2 regions of the Arthrobacter sp. MDB1-55 genome follow, and region 2 is predicted to be linked to the other one. Evidence: riboswitches for the same ligand, from Rfam matches in the RefSeq annotation. Region 2 holds a riboswitch; the other holds the start of a gene.
The links. Region 2 has a riboswitch for cyclic di-AMP ahead of AC5RU3_RS14495 (NlpC/P60 family protein). Riboswitches for the same ligand answer to the same signal wherever they lie in the genome.
Positions count from the first base shown of each region.

Region 1 (10,738 bases), on a different contig from region 2:
CTGGACAGAGGCTCAGCAGGACTGGAATTGGGCGGATATGGACCGCTACGTCACCCATCAGGTGAGCACCACGCACACCAAGGCGATCATCGAGGCCGTCAATCTGGATCCCGCCAAAGTCCCACAGACCTTCCCCCGCTGGGGAAACGTGGGGCCGGCGTCGCTGCCCATGACCCTGGCTGCCGAAGCCCAGACCCTCACCGCCGGCGACCGGGTGCTGTGCATGGGCGTGGGTTCTGGACTCAACACCGCGATGCTGGAGATTGAGTGGTAGAACTTCCCGGCGTCGACCCAGCGTGGTCGGCCTATCTCGACGTGCCGTCAACTGCCGGTGTGGATCCCCAGGGAACCGTCAACCGCTGGCACTATCTCGACAACCTCCCGTCCATAGCCGGGAAGGTCCGCGGAACACTGCTGTGTGTCCACGGCAACCCCACCTGGTCCTACCTCTGGCGCAGCGTATTGGCCGCAGGGGCCCGACATGGTTGGCGCGTGGTCGCCGTCGATCAACTTGAGATGGGTTTCTCCGACAGGACCGGCCGGAAACGGCAGCTCGCTGATCGCATTACCGACCTTGATGATTTCGTGGCAGCCGCCGGGGTCCGGGGCCCGCTGGTCACCGTCGGACACGATTGGGGCGGAGTAGTCAGCCTCGGTTTCGCCGAGCGGAACCGCTCCGACCTCCTCGCGGTCATTCTCACGAATACTGCCATCCACCAGGATCCGGGCTCCCCCATACCCGCTCCGCTGAGACTGGCGCTCAACGGAGCAATCCACCGCCTGGGGACGTCGACGACGACGGCGTTCCTCGACACGACCCTCGCCCTGGCGCGGCCGAGACTTGCCGGCGACGTACGGGCCGCCTACCGTGCTCCGTACCGTACCGCGGACCGACGCCGAGGCATCGAACAGTTCGTCGCCGACATCCCCGTCGGTCCCGGGCACCCGTCCCATGCCGAACTGACGAGGATCGCGGAGAGCATACGCACCCTGGACGTACCCGTACTGATGCTGTGGGGGCCGCGTGACCCGATTTTCTCCGACACCTATCTTGATGACCTCATCCGCCGGCTCCCCCACGCTGACGTGCACCGCTTCGAAGGCGCGAGCCATCTGGTCGCCGAAGACCGGGACATCGCCGCGCCGATCTTCGATTGGTTAGATGTGCGTGCCTCCTCGGACGACGACGAGAGCGAGGCTCCCGGGGCAACCACACCGCTCTGGCATCAGATCCGCGAGAGGAGCCGCGGTCCCGCAGCGCAGACGCTCGCCATAGCTGACATGGGACAGGACGGTTCCGTGGCCGCCTCACTCTCCTGGCAGGAACTGGATTCCCGGGTCAGCCGCCTCGCTGCGGCTCTGAACCGGATAGGGGTGACGGCAGGCAGCAGAGTGAGCCTGATGGTCCCACCGGGCATTGACCTGACCGTCCTGATCTACGCCTGTCTCAAACTCGGCGCCGTCATCGTGGTTGCCGACGCTGGGCTGGGACCGAAGGGGCTGAGCCGGGCTGTACGCGGCACAGTCCCGAACTTCCTGATCGGTATCGAACGTGCGCTGGCGGCAGCGCGCCTTTTCGGGTGGCCGGGTGTCCGCATCAGCGCCGGCGCAGTCTCCCCCCTGCGGGGGCGACTGCTGGATGTGAGGTACCGCCTGGAGGATCTCCTGTCGGAGGGAAATGCCTACGACGGCGCCGATCCCGACGCTGACTCCGACGCCGCGATTCTCTTTACGTCCGGTTCAACAGGGCCGGCGAAAGGCGTTGTGTACACGCATCGCCAGTTGTCGGCCATGCGGGACACGCTTGCCGCCACCCTGCAGTTGGCACCGGGCAGTGCACTGGTCGCCGGCTTCGCTCCCTTCGCGCTCCTCGGTCCGGCCCTTGGTGCGGCGTCGGTAACTCCTGATATGGACGTCACCGCGCCACGGACACTGACAGCGCGGGCACTTTCCGATGCTGCAGCCGCCATCGACGCCACCACGGTCTTTGCCTCCCCGGCTGCACTTCGCAACGTTCTGGCTACAGCCGCCGACGTCTCGGACCGCGGGAAGGCGGCGCTCGAGCGGATAGAGGTGCTTCTCTCTGCCGGGGCCCCCGTTCCCGTCACTCTTCTGGAGCATCTACAGCCCCTTGTTCCCAACGCTGTCCTGCACACGCCATACGGCATGACCGAAGCACTGCCGGTGACTGACATCGATTTGGGCCAGATCCGGGAGTCAGCAGCCTCGACGTGTTCGGGTGCCGGCAACGGAGTATGCGTCGGGGCGCCCGTTCCGGGAGCGGAAATCCGCATCAGTGCGCTTGACCGCGACGGCGTTGCGTCGGGTGAACCCACAGCTGAGCCGGGTGTGACGGGAGAAATCCTCGTCCGCGCTCCCCACGTCAAGGACCGCTATTTCCGGTTATGGGTGACTGAACGTGAATCCTCCCGGACTGCCGGCTGGCACCGCACCGGCGACGTCGGACACCTCGACGCTCAGGAGCGGCTGTGGGTAGAAGGACGGCTCGCACACCTGATCACATCCGCCGATGGCATCCTGACGCCCGTAGGGCCGGAGCAGGCAATCGAGCGACTCGACGACGTTCGTCAGGCGGCCGTGGTTGGAATAGGTCCGGCCGGCACACAGGCTGTGGTTGCCGTTGTGGAGCCCGCCCACGGTGCAGGAGCAATCAGCCTCGCACCGACAACCTTGGCCAGCGCCGTCAGGCAAGCGGTCGGCAGTGAGCAACTGGCTGCCGTACTGACGGTGTCCGCACTGCCCACTGATATCCGGCACAACGCGAAGATCGACCGTTCTGCGGTGGCCGAATGGGCTGCCGCTGCGCTCGAGGGACGCGGAAGGAAAAGACCGTGAAGGTCCTGGTGACCGGTGCAAGCGGAATGCTGGGTGGAGCGGTCGCCTCCCTACTGGTGCAGAACGGACATACCGTCCGGACCCTGCAGCGCCGATCTTCGGGCGTACTGGGCGCGGAGGATGTGACCGGTCAGCTAACCGACCGAAGGACGCTTGAGACCGCTGTGGCGGACATGGACGCGGTCGTTCACCTCGCGGCTAAGGTTTCATTCACCGGCGATCCGGCGGAGTTCCACCGCGTCAATGTCACCGGCACAGCTGATCTTCTCAGGGCTGCCCGGACAGCAGGGATCGGTCGGTTCGTGCACGTATCCTCGCCCTCGGTTGCGCACATCGGAAAGCCACTGGTCGGTGCTGCGGCCGGACCGGCAGATCCCCGGCAAGCAAGGGGATCCTATGCCCGGACCAAGGCTGAGTCGGAGATCCTTGCCCTTGGCGCGAATGACGATCGCATGTCGGTCACTGCCATCCGCCCTCACATCGTGTGGGGACCGGGAGATACTCAATTGGTGGAGCGCGTCCTGAACCGCGCCCGTGCCGGCAGGCTTCCGCTCCTCGCCGGCGGCACAGCACTCGTCGACACAACCTATGTGGACAATGCGGCATCCGCCATTGCGGCCGCTCTGCACCGGATCGATCATGTGCGGGGCCTGGCTTTGGTGGTCACGAACGGTGAACCACGCCCCATCGGCGAACTCCTTGCCCGCATGTGCGCGGCAGGCGGAGTTCCTGGACCGAGGATGTCTGTCCCGGGTTGGGTTGGCCGACTTGCCGGAAGCGCCGTCGAGACGTTCTGGCGCGGATCCAACGCCGACGGTGAACCGCCGATGACCCGTTTCCTGGCCGAGCAACTGTCGACGGCGCACTGGTTTGACCAGCGCCAGACCCGGAAGCTTCTGGACTGGACCCCTGAGGTAAGCCTCGACGAGGGCTTTGCACGGCTGGCTGACCACTACGGTGTTGCGATCTGATCCTCGTCCCACCGTGAGGATCCCGCTTCGCTCAACGGCACAGGCGAGCCGAACGACAATGCTGGCAGATGGCAGAACGGCGGAAATGCACGTGGGAAACAAAAGGGAGAACCGGATTCCCGGTTCTCCCTTTTATGTTGAACAGCTATGCGGTGCGAGCCACAGTGGCCGCAGGTGCCTGCTACGCGCGGTAGAAGGACACTGCGCCCAGATCGCTCAGCGGGTGCTGCATGGTGAGGTTTGCACCGTTCATGCCGCTGCTGATGACCTGGCCGTTGCCGGCGTAGACGGCCACGTGTCCGGCGCTGATGACAATGTCACCTGGTGCCGGAGTGCTGACAGGGGTGCCGTAGGCAGCGAACTGTGCCGGGCCGAGGTCGCCGGTTCCCAGTGCGCGCTCCAGCAGGACGGTGCAGTCCTGGATCAGACCGGCCGCGAGCTGGGCCCGAGCCGAAGCGAGGATGCTTGCGCCGGTGGCGCTGCCCGAGCCTTCTGCAACCTGAATCTTGGTCGAGGATGCGGTGGTGATGTTCATCGTGCTGGTCTCAGCAGGAGCCGGAGCAGGAGCCGGGGCGGGAGCCGGAGCAGCCTGAACCTGCGGTGCAGGAGCAGCAGCAGGAGCCGGAGCCGCAGCAGGGGCCGGAGCCGCAGCAGCACTACCGGACAGGCTGATGACCTGGCCCGGGTAGATGATCGAATCCCAGCCGAGGCCGTTCGCAGCGAACACGGCGTCCAGGCTGACACCATAGCTGGCAGCGATCGAGCCGAGGGTGTCGCCGGACTTGACCGTGTGGGTCGGAGCCGCAGCGGCGGGGGCCGGTGCAGCAGGAGCCGGCGCTACGGGGGCGGACGCCGCCTGAACGCTGACCTCAGGCGCCTGGACTGCAGCCGAAGTAGTAGTGGTGGTGGTTCCCGCGCTTGCCGGGAGTGCAGCTCCGAAGAGAATTCCGGAAGCTGCTACAACAACGGCCGCAGGCCGGCCAACGGTGCCAGCGTGAGCGCTGACGGCCTTGGACACAAGCTGCATGGTGCTGGGCGAAGTTGCACGGTGGCGCGCGATATGACGGTTTTTGGACACGGAAATTGCCTCTCCCAATGCCTGCGGAGTTAGCTGTCGGATTCGGATGGGAGCCACCCGGACAATCAGCCTTAGGCCGATTCGTCTTCACCCCTAGGACTTCTGAAGAAGCCCACTATCTGGTTCCCCCGCTCCTGCCGCGATGTGTAGCGAACGGACCTTCCAGCGGCGGCAGGATTAGGCAAATCCACCAGAAGGAAGCCGGGCTTTTGAACCCGGCGTATCCATAACGTTACATTCCTTTGGTTGAATTGTCACGTTTCGATCACAGAGAGGCCATTCCCGCGTGCCTTACAGGGCCCTAGCGTCAGATCTTGTATTCGTCGGTGGGGCTCTTGGGAGCGTCCTGATCGTTGCCGCGATGCATTGCGGACTGCGCCTTCTTCAACACCTGCTCAGCCTGCGCCTGCACCTCCGGAGCCTTCGCCTTTACCGTCTCGGATGCCTGAGAGACCTTGTCCTGGACCTTCGGGCTCTTCCAAAGCTCATTCGCTTTGACCTTGATCTGCTCGTAGCTCGCGCGACCGGCCCGCGCACCCATGACGTAGCCTGCCGCCATGCCTGCCGCAAATACCAACTTGTTCTTCATTGCGATTCTCCTGACGTGTCGGATACCCAGATTTCGAATCTAGTCAGCTTACTTACTTTTGTCACGTCCTGTGACGCTCACCAGCGTCCGTTGCGCGGCCTGGGCTGACACCGGGGGCACGTGTAGGAGGAGCGATTCATGAACGTTTCCCGCCGTATTCGCGACTCCAGGCCGCTCGCAGAACACCTTCGGCAGGGCTCACCCTCCCGGCCATACGCGTTGAGCGAGCGTGCAAAGTAACCGGATGCTCCATTCACGTTGACGTACAGGGAATCAAAGCTGGTTCCCCCCGCATCCAATGCCCGACTCATGACGCTCCGGCACGCCTCAAGCAACCGTGACGCCTCCGCCCGGCGAAGGGTATCTGTTGCTCGCGCATAATGAAGCTTTGCGTCCCAGAGCGATTCGTCGGCATAGATGTTGCCCACACCGGAGATAAGTGTCTGGTCGAGGAGCGCGCGTTTCAGCCCGGTACGCCTGGCGCGCAGTTTGCCGAAGTAGGAATCGAAGGAAAAAGCCGGGTCCAGCGGGTCCCTGGCGATATGTGCTGCCTCAACGGGCACCAACGGCGCCGGGTCCTCCCCCAGTCCGCCGGGAAAACCATCCGGCGTGGTCACCATGCTGGTGACAAAGAGCCCCCCGAAGATTCGCTGGTCGACAAAGCGGAGTTCTTTCGGCAGCGGATCGGCCCCGCCAGTGGACGAAAGCGTGAGGCGTACTTTCAGGTGTTTCTCGTCGGGCTGGTGGGAATCCTCGACCAGCAGCTGGCCGCTCATACCCAGGTGAGCCATCAACGCAACGGCGGATCCGCCGTGCCGTTGCCCGCTGGCAAGCAAGCCACTCGACAATGCTGCGTCCGATCCGGCGTCGTCGGCGGTGTCAGGGAGGGCTGCGCCATCATCCGGACCGGTGAGCGGCAGCCAGAGAAATTTTCCGCGGCGGACGGCATCCGAGATTGAGGCACCCACGAGGTTGCCGATGAAGTCTTCGGTTCCCATTGCGTGGCGGCGGATAGAACGTGGATCCAGAACGTCGACCGCTTCGATACGGCGTCCGCGCACCCACCGCGCGAGCCCACGGCGGACTACCTCCACCTCAGGAAGTTCAGGCATGGCGCAGGCCTGGGGTCACGTGGACTGGCGTTGATCCACGCCCGCCTGAGCGTCGGCGCCCGCCGCCTGCAGCAGCTTCCAGGAGGCTGCTGCGGCCTCCTGCTCGGCTTCCTTCTTGGACCTGCCGGATCCTGAACCGTAGGCGGATCCTCCAATGATCAGGATCGCCTCAAAACGGCGGTCGTGGTCCGGACCGAAGCCGGTGACCTGGTAATCGATCACTCCCATGCGCTGCGCGGCTGCGATCTCCTGAATGCTGGTCTTCCAGTCCGTCCCGGCTCCGAGGGCAGCAGCATCCTGCAGCACGGGGCCGATGATCCGCATGACCAGGCAGCGAGCAGTTTCCATGCCGCTGCTCAGGTAGGTGGCCCCGATAATGGCCTCCATGGTGTCGGCGAGTATGGACGATTTGTCCCAGCCATTGGTCAGTTTCTCCCCCTGTCCCAGGAGGATGTGTTTTCCAAGGTCGAGTCCGCGGGCAATCTCGGCGAGGGCGCGGGTGCTCACGACGGCGGAACGCCGCTTGGCGAGTTCACCCTCCGACAGGTCCGGATTGTCCCGATACAGAGCGTCCGTCACGGACAGACCGAGGACGGCGTCTCCCAGGAATTCGAGTCGCTCGTTCGTCGGAATGCCGCCCTGTTCATAGGCGTAGGAGCGATGTGTCAGGGCAAGACGAAGCGTCTCGGTGTCAATACTGACACCGAGACGCCTCAAAAGATCTTCGGAATTCTCCACGCGGTCGACGCTTTCGCGATCGTTGCAGGCAGCACCGCAGGGCGGTGCCGTCAGCATCTAGACGTCGGCTACCTTGCGGCCCTTGTACTCAAGGAACAGCTCGGTGCCTGCGGAGTCGGTGACAACCTTCGCCTGGTGGGCAAGGCTGTAGGTGACGCGACCGTTCTCTACCGTCTTCACCAGCTTGGGAGCAACAGCCTTCCACTGGGACCGGCGTGCACGCGTATTCGAGCGGGACATTTTCCGCTTGGGAACAGCCACGACTAACTCTCTTCTCTCTTGTCTGACTCTGTCTTAACTTCTGGTTCCGCTGCCTCAGGGCCGGCGGCTGCGCCGGCCAACCCTGTCAGAGCAGCCCAGCGGGGGTCGAGGATCTCGTGCTGGTGTCCGGGGTCCTCTTCCAGACGTGCGCCGCACTCGGCACACAAACCCTGGCAGTCCTCCCGGCAAACCGGCTGGAACGGCAGTGAAGTCACTACCGCATCCCGCAGCACAGGCTCGAGATCGATCGAATCGTTCTCAACCACGCGCTGCACATCCTCCTCTTCATCCTCCGCCAACTCAGGGGCGTCGTAGTAGAAGAGTTCCTGCACATCGACGCTGCTGCCGTAGTTGAGTGGATCAAGGCATCGACCGCATTCGCCGGATACTTCGACGTCTACGGTTCCCGATACCAGGATTCCCTCGTGTACAGCTTCGAACCTCAGGTCCAGCTCCATGTCGGAACCTTCCTGAACGCCGATGAGCGCCACACCAAAATCCTTCGGTGCGGGCACATGTTCTTCGACTGTCCGCATGGTTCCCGGGCTACGCCCGAGATCCCTGACACTGAAGACCAGGGGCGAACTGAGATCGCTTTTGATGAAAACTCCTGTAGAACATATGACCGACGAACCATCTTAGCCCGAAACGAAGCCCCGCCCCAAACTCACTCGCCGGTGGGCTCACGCCACCAGGACGAATCGGTCGGAAAAGTCGGCACGGCGACGCATCCGCGGCTGTAAGGTTACCATTATGGCTCAAATACGTGTACGCGACGCGGCGCAGTTCCTCGGGGTCAGCTCGGACACGGTGCGTCGGTGGATCGATGATGGGACTCTCCACGCCACACGCTCCTCGGGAGTGCTTTCCGTGGACGGGCTGGAACTGGCGCAGTTGGCGCGTGATCGCGCTGTTCTCCCCTCGGACCCCTCCAGTGTGGCGATCTCTGCCCGCAACCGCTTTGTCGGTCTGGTGACGGGTGTGGTGAGTGACAGGGTGATGTCCCAGGTCGAGCTGCAGTGCGGCCCGCACCGGGTTGTTTCCCTGATGAGCACTGAGGCGGTGCGGGAGTTGGGTATAGAGCCGGGCGTCGTCGCGGTCGCCATCGTCAAGGCCACCAACGTGATCGTGGAAACCCCCATCGAGGCGATCCTCGAGCCTCGTTCACCAAGGAGTGCGCGATGAGGCGACCGCTTCGCTCCACAGCCGTAAGCGCCGTCGTCGTTCTGTTGCTGACCGGGTGCGGCAGTAGCGCACCGGCGGCCGGGAAGACTCTGAACGTCTACGCCGCGGCTTCCCTCCAGGCCCCCTTTTCTGACCTCGCATCGGAGTTCGAAGACAGTAATCCCGGGGTGAGCGTGCAGCTGAATTTCGCCGGTTCAAGTGATCTTGCGACGCAGATCATCGCGGGGGCGCCCGCGGACGTCTTCGCTTCGGCCAATCCGGCCACCATGGAGCGCGTTTCTGACGAGGGCCTGCTCGCTTCCCCGCCGCGGGTCTTCGCTACGAATGTGCTGACGATCGTCGTGGGCGAGGGGAACCCACTCGGCATCGACTCCCTGGACTCGCTGGCCGATCCAGCAGTCTCCGTGGTGTTGTGCGCCCCGCAGGTGCCCTGCGGCAGCGCGGCGGAGACACTGCAACAGGCGGCCGCCGTTTCCCTCAACCCCGTCAGTGAGGAGTCCTCCGTCACCGATGTGGTTGGAAAGGTATCCTCCGGCCAGGCCGACGCCGGTCTGGTCTACGTCACCGACGCAAAGGCTGCCGAAGACTCGGTCGATGCGGTGCCGATCAATGAAGCAAAGCAGGCCGAGAACCTGTACCCCATCGCGGTGGTCCGCCCAGGAAACCTGGCGACGGAATTCGCGGACCTGGTAGCCGGCGAGCGCGGGCGGGATGTTCTCTCCGCCTATGGCTTCGGGGACCAGAAACAGTGAATGCAGCCTACTCCGGCGTTCCCCGGTGGCTCATCGCAGTCGCTGCAGCTGGAGCCCTATTCCTGGTTCTGCCACTCGCTGCCATCGTGCTCCGGGTGGAGTGGCTGCGCTTCGGTGAGTTGATCACGTCCGACTCCTCCACCGCTGCCTTGCTCCTCAGCCTCCAGACGTCGGCAACCAGCACCGTGCTGTGTGTGCTTCTCGGCGTTCCCCTGGCTTTCGCCCTCGCCCGAACACGCTTTTGGGGCCAGCACGTGCTACGTGCGCTTGTCCTGTTGCCCCTGGTGCTGCCGCCGGTGGTCGGAGGCATAGCGTTGCTGTACACCTTCGGGCGCCAGGGCCTGCTCGGGGAGTCACTGCGCGTCCTCGGTGTGGACATTGCGTTCTCCACGACCGCCGTCGTGCTCGCCCAGACCTTCGTCGCCCTGCCCTTCCTCGTGCTCAGTCTGGAGGGAGCCCTGCGCACAGCCGGCACCCGGTACGAAACAGTCGCAGCGACGCTAGGCGCACGTCCAACCACGGTCCTCCTCCGGGTTAGCCTTCCTCTTGTCGGGCCAGGTATCGTCGCGGGTGCGGTGCTGTCTTTTGCCCGTGCTCTTGGTGAATTCGGAGCGACGCTGACCTTCGCCGGCAGCCTGCAGGGCGTCACCCGCACCCTGCCGCTTGAGATCTACCTGCAGCGTGAGACGGATGCGGATGCCGCCGTCGCACTGTCCCTCGTGCTTGTGGCTGTCGCCGTCATAGTGGTCGCTCTGGCACACCGAATTCAGGAGGGCGATGCCCGTGAGCCTTGAGTGCAGCGCGAGGATCGATGCACGCAACGTTGACGTACGCCTCTCTGTCGCAACAGGCGAGACGGTTGCGGTGATGGGTCCCAATGGCGCCGGCAAGTCGACCCTCCTCGGTGTACTGGCGGGACTTGTCCGCCCCGATCACGGCTCAGCCGTGCTTGATGGAAAAACCCTGTACGACGGCGGCGCGTCGCTGCCGCCGTATGCGCGCGGGGTCGGGCTCCTGGCGCAGGAGGCGTTGCTTTTCCCGCACCTCTCCGTTCTGGAGAACGTCGCATTCGGGCCGAGGTGCGCAGGTGTCCCGCGCAAGCTGGCCCGTGCGAGGGCACACCGCTGGCTGGGCGAGGTCGATGCCGCCTCACTCGCCGACCGCCGGCCGGCGAGCCTCTCCGGCGGGCAGGCACA
Region 1 covers NZ_JBNHID010000001.1:916,957-927,694, reverse strand. Annotated here, with positions in the region: gene AC5RU3_RS04460 (3-oxoacyl-ACP synthase III) at 1-274, shown strand, start outside; gene AC5RU3_RS04455 (alpha/beta fold hydrolase) at 268-2,856, shown strand; gene AC5RU3_RS04450 (NAD-dependent epimerase/dehydratase family protein) at 2,853-3,827, shown strand; gene AC5RU3_RS04445 (LysM peptidoglycan-binding domain-containing protein) at 4,009-4,905, opposite strand; cyclic di-AMP (ydaO/yuaA leader) riboswitch at 4,910-5,067, opposite strand; gene AC5RU3_RS04440 (YtxH domain-containing protein) at 5,213-5,494, opposite strand; gene mutM (bifunctional DNA-formamidopyrimidine glycosylase/DNA-(apurinic or apyrimidinic site) lyase) at 5,572-6,606, opposite strand; gene rnc (ribonuclease III) at 6,622-7,344, opposite strand; gene rpmF (50S ribosomal protein L32) at 7,402-7,605, opposite strand; gene AC5RU3_RS04420 (YceD family protein) at 7,608-8,141, opposite strand; gene AC5RU3_RS04415 (TOBE domain-containing protein) at 8,359-8,790, shown strand; gene modA (molybdate ABC transporter substrate-binding protein) at 8,787-9,542, shown strand; gene AC5RU3_RS04405 (ABC transporter permease) at 9,539-10,336, shown strand; gene AC5RU3_RS04400 (sulfate/molybdate ABC transporter ATP-binding protein) at 10,326-10,738, shown strand, end outside.
Region 1: another riboswitch for cyclic di-AMP. It lies ahead of AC5RU3_RS04445 (LysM peptidoglycan-binding domain-containing protein); the one in region 2 lies ahead of AC5RU3_RS14495 (NlpC/P60 family protein).

Region 2 (10,738 bases):
GTTCGCACGACCAGTTCAACACCACGATCTACGGTTACAACGACCGGTATCGCGGCATCAAAAAGGGCCGGCACGTGGTCTTCGTCAACCCGGAGGACCTTGCTGACCTGGGCTTCAAGGACGGTGACCTGGTCGACGTTCATGGCGAGTATGCGGACGGCAAGGATCGCGTCCTGCGGAAGTTCCGCGCCGTGTCCTACCCCACCGCCCGCGGGTGCGCTGCCGCGTACTACCCGGAGGGGAACGTCCTGGTGCCGCTCGACGACACGGTCAAGGGCAGCAACACCCCTGTCTCCAAAGGCGTCATCGTCCGGTTGGAACCGGCAGCAGACGGCCCTGCGGGAGGTACGGGCGAGGAGAACAAGCAGCAGGACATGCCGGCAACCGTCTGAACGGGAGAAGACGGTCCGAACGGGGCGAACAGGCGTGGGACCGGGTGAGCGGTATCAGCTGAACCAGGGCAGCTGCAGCGCCACGACCTTCTCGTCCGGCTCGCACCCCTGCTCCGGCACCACCAGCACGCCGTCGGCGTCGGCGAGTCCGCGCAGCATGCCCGATCGGTGATGAACGGTGGGCATGGCCCGTCCAGTCTGATAGCGATAGGGCACCAGGCGCGTCCGTCCGGGCAGCGCGTCGAACGACTCTCCGGCCAGAACCGAGCGCGATTCCGGAAAGTCTGCTCCACGCAGGCCTGCCAGCAACGGCGCCCCTACCGTGAACAGCGCCATCATTGCAGCCAACGGATTACCGGGCAGGCCGACGAAGAACCGCCCGTCAGGCAGGCGCGCCAAAAGAGTAGGGTGCCCCGGCCGCATAGCGATGCCATCGATGATGAGTTCCGCTTCAAGCACGGTCAGCGCTCGGCGGATGTGGTCGGCGTCGGATGCGCCGGTGCCGCCGGTGCTGATTAATACGTCGCCGGACGATCGCGCCAGCGACACCTCGTCCATGGCTTCGGCGCTGATGGCCGCCACGACGTCGTCGAGATCATCCCGTGCCCGGCCCACGGTGTCCACGTGGCCGCCCAGCATAGTGATAAGACCGGGTAGCTGGGGGCCGAAGGTGTCCCGGACCTGTCCGGGTTCCGGCAGGCCTGCTTCGATAACCTCGTCACCGGTCAGCAGCAATGAGACGCGCGGTGCGCGCAGAACGGGCAGGGTGTCATAACCGCATACCGCGGCGAGCGCGATCTGCGCCGGATTCAGGACCGATCCCGCGGCGATAGTCTCTGTTCCTTGCGCCGCTTCCTCGCCGGCGGGTCGGATGTGTTCGTTCTCGCGTGGCTCGTCCGGGCGTGCCCGCTCGTTGCGGTTCAACACGCCGTCGCGGATGGCCCCGTGCTCGGTGCGGAGGATACCCGTAGCCCCGGGCGGGACAACACCGCCGGTGAGGATGAAGGTTGCCTGACCCGGCTCCAGGGTGGCGTATCCCGATTTCTTGTGTTCGTGCGCCCGGTGCCACGGGCTCTCATCCACCGGGACGGGCGTCACGAGCGTCCAGGGCGGCTCCCCTGAGAGCGCCCAACCGTCCATGGCGGACGACGCATAGTGCGGTATGGGCTGCAGTGCGACGGCGGGCTCCGCCAGCGTCTGGCCTAGCGCATCCGCCAGTTTGACGGTCTGCACGGGTTTGGGTGTAGCTGACTCATATGCCAGCCTTCGGGCGTCCTCCCACGTGACCTCGTGTCCCGAACCGCTCATCGGCGGTCCTCCGCCGCAGTTACCGGCGGGCAGGCAGATGCGGCTGCCTGCAGAGCGGACCGCATGGCCGTTACGCTGTCCGCCTGGCCGATCCCAACTGCCATCCCTGCGGCATATCCGGCGATGAACGTGGTCAGCGGTGCAGCGGGGCGAACCACGGAGTGCGCCGCCTTCCCTGCCAGGGCGAGGACTGCGTCGACATCTACCTCAATGTCCTCAAGTTCGAACATCTCCAGCAACGTCTCGCTCCACTGCCTGAGCAGGCGATCCCGATCCTCCATGGTGAACCCTCTCGCTATTTACCCGCATCCGGCGCCTCCGCCCTGAAGTTTCGGGCATCGGACCACGTATCGATATCAATGGTTGAGCCCGCGGGAACGTCAACTGGACTCCATGTCACCCTAGCAAGGAGGGCACGCATGGACAGGTTTCTTACTTCCTCCTGATCAACCGCCGTCGCAAGGTCCGCCCACCGATACAATGCGGCAAGCGGTTGGTCCCTCCCGCCGTCGTGCGCCAGTACGGACGCATTTGTAGCGAGCGCGCCCGCGATGAGCGCTGGCAGCGCCTCGTTGATCCGGGGCATGTCGCAGGCGAGCACAAGCATCCAGGGCGCCGGATCGTGGCTCAAATGTACGACGGCGGCGCTCACGGCCGCGGCCGGCCCGCCAAACGGCGGTTCCTCACGGATCAGCTCCACCCGCGCCGGCATCTCGGGTGCCCGATCACCGACGACGACAAGCCGCCTCGCCGCACGGGCTGCTTCGCAGGTGTGGGCAAGCAGCGTCGAGCCGCTGATTCTCAAGGACGCCTTCGGTACCCCGCCTAGACGGGAAGACCTGCCCCCGGCCAGCACCACGGCGTCGAACGACAGCTCTTCGGTAGCCGGACCCTCGGTAGCGGGCCCGTTCACGCGGCGTTGTCTGCCGGCAAGAATTCGCTCCACTGCGGCGAGGGCTTCTCCAGCTCCCGGATCTGCCACGACGTGCCGCGGGGCGGCCTGGGAACTATGCGAAGGGACCAGCCGAGCGCGGAAAGCGTCTTGTCGCCCTTTGCGTTGTTACAGCGAAGGCAGCAGGCCACAAGATTCTCCCAACTGTCCTCTCCACCGCGGGAACGCGGCACCACGTGATCTATGGTTGAGGCGGCCTTGCCACAGTATGCGCACAGGTGATTGTCACGGCGCAGCACTCCGCGACGCGTCGCGACGGAACTGCTGCGGTATGGGATTTTCACGTACCGGTTGAGCAGAATGACTGACGGTCGCGACAAGACTTCGTTGGGGCCGACAACCGGGTCTTCACCTTCTGCCACGACGCTCGCTTTACCGGTGAGGACAAGGACGAGTGCCCGGCGGAAGGTCACCACCGCCAGTGGTTCGTATCCAGCATTCAGAACGAGAGTGCGCATGCACATTCCTCTTTGCCGTCCATAGCTGCAGGATCAGAGGAACTCCTGGCGCCCTGCGAGGCTACAGCGAAGGTACTTCGGATTAACAGTGCAAGAGTAAGCCGTTGCTACAAGGATTCGTCAATCGCCACTCTGTGCCGGCGGAGGAAAACGATAGGGCCCCCTGCCGTGCGGCAAGAGACCCTATAAACGTTTGCTGACCAGCAATCAGCCGCCGACGCGGATGTAAACTCCACCCGATCCGAGCTCGGCCGGGGCGATGACCGTCTGGTTTCCGTTGAAGCCACCGTGAACTGCCTGGCCTCCACCGATGTAAACGGCAATGTGAGCTGCGCCCATGCCGCCGTCTGCGTAGTAGATCAGATCGCCGGGGATCGCTTCAGCGGCGCTGACCGTGCGGCCAAGGGAGAGGTAGCCGGCCGGCCAGCCGTGGAAGTTGATCCCAGCGGCAGCGAGAGCGTTGCTGGCAAGGCGTGTGCAGTCCTGGGTCACACCGAGCTGAGCCTTGGCGGCAGCAGCGATGGTGGCGGCCACGCCGGACGATACCTCGGGTGCTGCGGGGGCGGGCTTCTCGGCGACAGCTGGCTGCGCAGCAACAGTGGCCGTTGCTTCCACTGCGACTGCAGGCGCGGCTTGAACTGCGGCCTCAACAACCGGAACCTCAACCGGAGCGGCTTCAACGGTCTCCGCCTGCGGCTCTACAACAGGCGCTGCCACTGTAGGAGCTGCCACAGCCTTCACGGCGGTCTTGTTGAACGAGATCTCAGCGTCAGCCGGCGCCTGGACCGGAGCCTTGACGGCCTCGACCTCAAGCGCGGTGGTGACGGTGTTGCGTTCCGACGGAAGTTCGACCGCGTTTGCGGCGACACCGCTGGTCAGAACGAGACCGGAAGCTGCCGCAATGACGGCTGCCTGGCGTCCCACTCCCCCAGCGTTGTCGCTGACGGCGCGTGCGATGGATGAGAGGTGGGCGGAACGCTGTACTTCGGCGCGGTGGCGCGCGATGGCACGGGTATTCGAGGTCATGTGTGTGTGCTCCAGGTAACTGGTTCTAGCTAACGCGGACGAAGCTGTAGCCGGAGAGGTCGGAAAGGCTGTGAAGGCCGGTGTTCATACCGTTCAGGCCACCGCTGATGACCTGGCCGTTGCCGACGTAGATGGCAACGTGACCGCCCGAGACCACGAGGTCACCGGGTGCGGGAGTGGATACTACGGAGCCGAAAGCGAAGAAGTCGCTCGGTGCGATATCTCCGACGGACTTGCCGATGGAGCGAAGAGCCTTTTCAACCATGGCGGTGCAATCCTGCGCAACGCCGATCTGGGAGTAAGCGGATCCGACGAGTGCTGCACCGACCCCGCTGGATGTAGGCGCTTCGACAGGGACTGGAGCCTTCACTGCGGCGGCCTCGACCTTGACCTCGGGCTGGGCGACGGCTGCAACCTCTACGGTCTCAACCTCCACTGCGGCCGGAGCGGGTGCTGCTTCGACGACCTCTGCCTGCGCAGCTTCGACCGGAGCAGCCTCAACGGGAGCAACTTCGATCTCGGGAGCAGCGACGGCTTCGACGGCTGCGCGCTCGAATGAAACTGCTGCATCCGCGGATGCGCTGACGGCGGTTGGCTGAGCGACTGCGCTGAGGGTTCCGACGGCCTGGGCTGAACGCTGGGCGTCAGATGCGCCGTGAGCGGGAAGACCGGCGGTGAGTACGAGGCCGGAAGCGGCGACGATAACTGCTGCCTGGCGTCCTACGGAACCTGCGTTAGAAGAAACAGCCTTCGAAATGGCTGCGAGCGAGTTTGTATGAGCCGGCACCGCACGGTGGCGGCCCAGCGCAGAGCTGTTTGACACGTTAAATTGCCTCTCCCTACGCCTGCGAGGTGAGCTGTCGGATTCGGATGGGAGTCACCCGGCCGCGGATCGTCTCAGATCCAGCGACTTAACCCCAAGGACTTCTGAAGAAGAAGCCCGCAATTGGTTCCCCCGCCCCTGCCATGCGATTGTTGCGAACGGATCTCGTGCAGTGGCAGAGCTAGGCGATCTGCGCGAGAGTGCCAAACCCCCTGCGATTTGGCACGAGTGAAACGGTACATCAGAAAATCAGGTATGTCACATTCAGGTCACGGAACGGTGTGTTCATGGTTACGACGACCTGAGCAACGGCTCAGAGCCAGCCCATTGGGTCGACGTTCTTGCCGTCGACAAGCACCTCAAAGTGCAGGTGGCAGCCCGTTGAGGCACCCGTCGAACCCACCCGGGCGATGGCTTCCCCGCGGTCCACAACCTGGCCCACAGTGACATCCATCGCCGACAGATGGTTGTAGGTGGTCTCCAACCCGTTGGCGTGCTTGACCACCACACGGTTGCCGCCGCCGTAGGCATGCCAGCCCGCGAACGTCACGGTGCCGGCCGCTGCTGCTCTGACAGCAGTGCCGCAGGCCTCGCTCATGTCCTGCCCGGTGTGGAGCTCCCCGGCACCGGTGATCGGGCTCACCCGGGTCCCGAAGGGCGAACTCATCACCACGTGGTCCAGCGGCGCGGAGAGCGATCCCTTCGACTCATCCGCCACGATGTCTCCACCTGATGCAGAAACAATCTCCACGAGCTTGGCGTCCGGATCGAACTTGCCGTGAAGGGCAGCGCGGTCAAACGAAACCTCGGCGCCCGCGGCCGCCTGGATGGGTTGCGGCTCTGCCTGCTCGGCCGAAGCGGCGGCAGCTACCTGAGCCTCTGCGGGCACGACTGCGGCGGTGGTGGGAAGTGCGACGGTCAGTACCATGCCCGATGCGGCGGCTGCAATGGCGACCTTCTGGCTGATCCCGGCGAAGGAGACGTCGCGGCGAGCGGTGACAGCGCGTCGTCGTCGTTCAATCCTCTGGCCATCGCGGGGGCGCAGCGCCGCTGGCTGCGCGAACGCTCCGCTGCTCACGGACGCAACGGAACCAGTGCGGGCTTCACGCCGTGACATTGGAGCGGCTGCACAGCGAGGCGCCTCTGGCACCGTCAGACGTGGCGAAGCCGGGGAAGGTGAAGACACCGGGGCAGGCGAAGCGGCTGCGTGCACCGCTGCCTGACTGGCGATTCGCTCGGCCCGCTCACGCCTGTGGGCGTCGCGTGGCCGCGCTTCAGCGACCGGGGCGCTGGCACGGCGGCGCCCCGAAGCAGTGTTCGACAAGGAGACCCTCTCTCATTTCCGCCTGCGAAGTTAGCTGTCGGATTCGAGTATGAGAAAACTCGGCCCGGATACGCGCGTAGTGGCAGCACCCGGACTTCACCCCAAGGTCATGGCAAGCCATCACCGGTTGTGGGTCCTCCGCCCCTGTCCATCTTGAAACACTGCGTTCGCTGACAGGGTTAGGCATGCGAACCAGGTAACGCTGAAGTATCAGCGCCAGGGATTAACTATAGCTCGGACGGACCAAAAGTAATCATTCCGTAACCATGCTGTGGATATCCTTCGGGAATCCAGCGGGTCTGTCCGGACCGCCGGGGCGGAAACTAAACCGCGACGAAAACGTGCGACGCGACTTCGGGTGGAAGCTCCAATGCACCTTCGACATCGGGCACCCGCACGGACACGTATTCGCCTACAGCCTGCAGCGTCATGCGGGCTCCGGGACGGAGGCCGCCCTCGTCCAGCTGGGTCAGCAACTCAGGATCAACCTGGATCGGCTCAGCGAGACGTACGAGGGTCACGCTCGATCCCGGGACGTATGTTGCCATGGCCTCTGTGAGAGTGCACACACCCATTGTCTGGAGCTCGGAGGGAGTACCCCCGATTGCTTCGAGACCGGGAATCGGGTTGCCGTAGGGCGACTGCGTCGGCTGACCGAGCAGCTCATACAGCCTCCGCTCAACGCGCTCGCTCATCACATGTTCCCAACGGCATGCCTCGTCGTGGACGTACGCCCAGTCGAGGCCGATGACGTCAGAAAGCAGCCGCTCCGCCAGCCGGTGCTTGCGCATCACCTCAGTGGCCCGCCGGCGTCCGAGCTCCGTCAGCTCGAGGTGACGGTCCCCGGTCACGATCACCAGTCCGTCGCGTTCCATGCGGCCGACCGTCTGCGACACCGTTGGCCCGGAGTGCCGAAGCCGCTCGGCAATCCGCGCGCGCAGAGCAACAATGTTCTCTTCCTCGAGCTCAAGGATGGTCCGCAGGTACATCTCGGTGGTGTCGATGAGGTCCGTCATGCGGGGTTCAGCTCCTTGGCACTGGTGCGGTTTGAGCGTTGATGCGGCGGCAGCAGCGCCCCGAAAACGGGCGACCGTCGTCATCCCTACGCCCCACAAGGTTAACCCATGTAGGTTTGCCGCTTTGACTGGGACGCATCAGCACGGTGTTGTGCACTCCCACCGGTCACAATGCGCCGGCGCTGCGGCCGCTGGGGCAGAATGGTCTGCGAGACCCCACACCAAGCAACCGTCCTGGAGTAATCATGAGCACTTCCACCGACATCCGCATCCCAACCGAGCTGCTGCCGAAGGATGGACGGTTCGGCGCAGGCCCCTCCAAGGTCCGTCCGGAGCAGCTGGAAGCCCTGAACCGTGCGGGGACTGACCTGCTCGGAACGTCCCACCGCCAGGCTCCGGTCAAGAACCTGGTCGGCTCTGTGCGGTCAGGGCTGATGGACTTCTTCCGTGCCCCCGAAGGGTATGAAGTTGTTCTGGGCGTCGGAGGGTCCACAGCTTTCTGGGATGTTGCCTCCTTCGGGCTGGTGAAAACGCGCGCCCAGCACCTCTCGTTCGGCGAGTTCGGTTCGAAGTTCGCTACAGCAACCTCGAAGGCGCCCTTCCTTGGAGACTCGACTGTCATCAAGTCCGAGCCGGGGACCCGACCCGCCCCCCAGGCCGAGTCCGGCGTCGACTTCTATGCCTGGCCCCAGAATGAAACCTCGACAGGGGTTGCAGCCCCCGTTGAGCGTGTGGCCGGAGCTGACGAGGGTGCGCTGATCGCGGTCGATGCGACCTCTGCTGCGGGCGGACTTGCGGTGGATGTGTCCCAGGCTGACGTTTACTACTTCGCACCGCAGAAGAACTTCGCGTCCGACGGCGGATTGTGGCTTGGACTGTTTTCTCCTGCAGCGCTGGAGCGGGCTGCGTCGATCAAGTCCTCGGGCCGCTGGATTCCGGATTTCCTCGACCTGCAGACGGCCATCGACAACTCGCGCCTGAACCAGACGTACAACACGCCTGCTCTCTCGACCCTGGTGACTCTGAACGCGCAGATCGAATGGCTCAACGGGAACGGCGGCATCGACTTCGCCGCGCAGCGCACTGCCGACTCCGCAGGACGCATCTACAGCTGGGCGGAAGCCTCGTCCATAGCGACCCCGTTTGTACAGAACCCGGACCACCGCTCCAACGTCATCGCCACCATCGATTTCGATGAGAGCGTCGACGCGTCGGCGGTGGCCAAGACCCTGCGCGCCAACGGGATAGTAGACGTCGAGCCGTACCGGAAGCTGGGCCGCAACCAGCTGCGGATTGCAACGTTCGTGGCGATTGAGCCCTCCGACGTGTCGGCGCTGCTGGAGTGCGTCGATTACGTAGTTGAGCGCTCCTAGCCGTCACGCTCCGGCGTGTCCCGTGCCGTGGCGGCCAGGGTCAACCTGAGCCGCCTCGGCTCCGAACGCACGAGGCGAACTGTTACGTGATGGGACCGCCAAACCCACACGAGCCCGGCTACAGCAGCCACGAAGCCCGACGCGGCGGCCACCACCAGGCCCCACCGAGGGCCGAAGGCATTGGTCACCCATCCCACGATCGGCGCTCCGATCGGTGTTCCGCCGAGGAAGATGGCGAAGTACAGTGCCATCACGCGGCCGCGCATTTCCTGCGCCGTAGTGGTTTGAACGTACGCGTTCGCGCTGGTCATGAGGGTCAGGGCAAACAGTCCCACAGGAATCAGCGTCACGCCGAAGAGCCACACTGAAGGCGCAAGCGCAGCTAGCAGGCAGGCCAGGCCGAATGCGCCGGCAGCTCCGAAGATGAACCTGAGACGTGGCCGTTCCCGCCGGGCCGAGAGCAGGGCGCCGGTCACAGAGCCCACGGCCATGATTGACGACAGGGTGCCGAAGATGCCGGCGTCCGTGTTGAACTCGGTCCGGGCCATCGCCGCAATGTAGACGGCGAAGTTCAACCCGAACGTCCCCACAATGAAAATGGCAAACATCACCATCATCAGGTCGGGCCGAAGTCGCACGTACCGGAAGCCTGCCCGGATCCTGCCACGCCCAGGCGCTGACCTCTTGAGAACGCGCAATTCTCCTTGCCGGATTGTCACGAGGGCAAAGATCATTGCACCGAATGTCACGGCATTGATGAGAAAGACCCACCCCGGGCCGACGGCCACGGTGAGCAGGCCTGCAACCGCGGGCCCGAACATCCGGGCCCCGTTGAAAGAGGCGCTGTTGAGGGCCACCGCGTTGGGGAGGTATTCGTCGCGTACCACTTCCGAGACAAAGGCCTGACGGGCCGGAGCGTCAATTGCGGCTACTACTCCCAGCGCAAGAGCGAATGCATAGACGTGCCAGAGTTCTGCCAGGCCAAACACGACCAAAAGCCCAAGGCCGACACCGAGCGCGGCCATCGCGGCCTGCGTTCCGATCAACAGCTTCCGGCGATCGACCGTGTCGGCTATCAGACCCGCCCACGGGGCAATGAAGAGCTGCGGACCGAGCTGCAGGGCCATGACGATACCCATCGCCGCGGCGTCCTGATCCGTGAGGATGTCGTAGACGAGCCAGTCCTGGGCCGTGCGCTGCATCCAGGTGCCGATATTGGAGATCAGTGCACCGATGAACCAGAGCCGGTAATTGTGGATGTGCAGGGATCGGAACATGCCCATCAGGCAACCCTCCTTCCTGCAGCCCTCCACACCCTAGGCAACTGGGGATTCGCCCCCGGGAGTGCTCGGATCATCGGCATCGGGGTCCGGGGAGCCGGTCCCCGCCGATCCCCTTTCGACGGGCTCACTGTCAGCAGGTTCGTCAGCTGCAGGTTCAGGTTCAGCATGCGCGCTGTCAGCAGTGTCTTCTTCAGGGTCCACGTCTGCTTCCATGACGTGGTCCACTTCGGCGGCCTCCGCTGAATCCCCGGCCGCTGTTTCCTCCGCTGTTTCCTCCGCGGTGTCTTCCGGGCGGACGCGTTCGGACCACGGGACCCAGTCGGGGGCCAGCAGGGCGTCCGCAGAAGGCAACAACCCGACCTCGCAGACGGTAACGTCCTTGCCACGGGGAACCCGGGCGAGCGTCGCAAACCAGTGCCAGCCCACGTAACCCGGAACATTGGCCGCGAAACGGTGGGTGACGAGCCTCTCCGCCTCCGGGACGACTCCCAGATGCTCACCCACGGGTGTTCCGTCGGCGATCTCCAGCACACCGTTCCGTGCGGCGTCCACAGCGGCAGCCAATACGGCGTCGGGCTTGGACGGCTTCCGGGCGGGGCGGCGCTTGGCAGCGGGAACCGCGGATGCCACGGCTCCCGGTGCTTCCGCTGGTTGAGCCTCCCCGGACTCCGTCGATGCTGGAGATTCAGTCATTGGACCTAAACGTCCAGGTCATCCGCGACGGCGCGCAGCACCGCAGCAACCTTCGCGGAGTGCGACTTGTCGGGGTACCGACCGCGGCGC
Region 2 covers NZ_JBNHID010000003.1:617,698-628,435, forward strand. Annotated here, with positions in the region: gene AC5RU3_RS14465 (FdhF/YdeP family oxidoreductase) at 1-392, shown strand, start outside; gene AC5RU3_RS14470 (molybdopterin molybdotransferase MoeA) at 447-1,700, opposite strand; gene AC5RU3_RS14475 (DUF6457 domain-containing protein) at 1,697-1,981, opposite strand; gene mobA (molybdenum cofactor guanylyltransferase) at 1,996-2,613, opposite strand; gene AC5RU3_RS14485 (HNH endonuclease) at 2,610-3,110, opposite strand; gene AC5RU3_RS14490 (NlpC/P60 family protein) at 3,318-4,136, opposite strand; gene AC5RU3_RS14495 (NlpC/P60 family protein) at 4,162-4,959, opposite strand; cyclic di-AMP (ydaO/yuaA leader) riboswitch at 4,965-5,126, opposite strand; gene AC5RU3_RS14500 (M23 family metallopeptidase) at 5,273-6,037, opposite strand; cyclic di-AMP (ydaO/yuaA leader) riboswitch at 6,288-6,479, opposite strand; gene AC5RU3_RS14505 (iron-dependent transcriptional repressor DtxR) at 6,607-7,299, opposite strand; gene serC (phosphoserine transaminase) at 7,545-8,672, shown strand; gene AC5RU3_RS14515 (MFS transporter) at 8,669-9,955, opposite strand; gene AC5RU3_RS14520 (DUF3027 domain-containing protein) at 9,989-10,648, opposite strand; gene AC5RU3_RS14525 (cold-shock protein) at 10,654-10,738, opposite strand, start outside.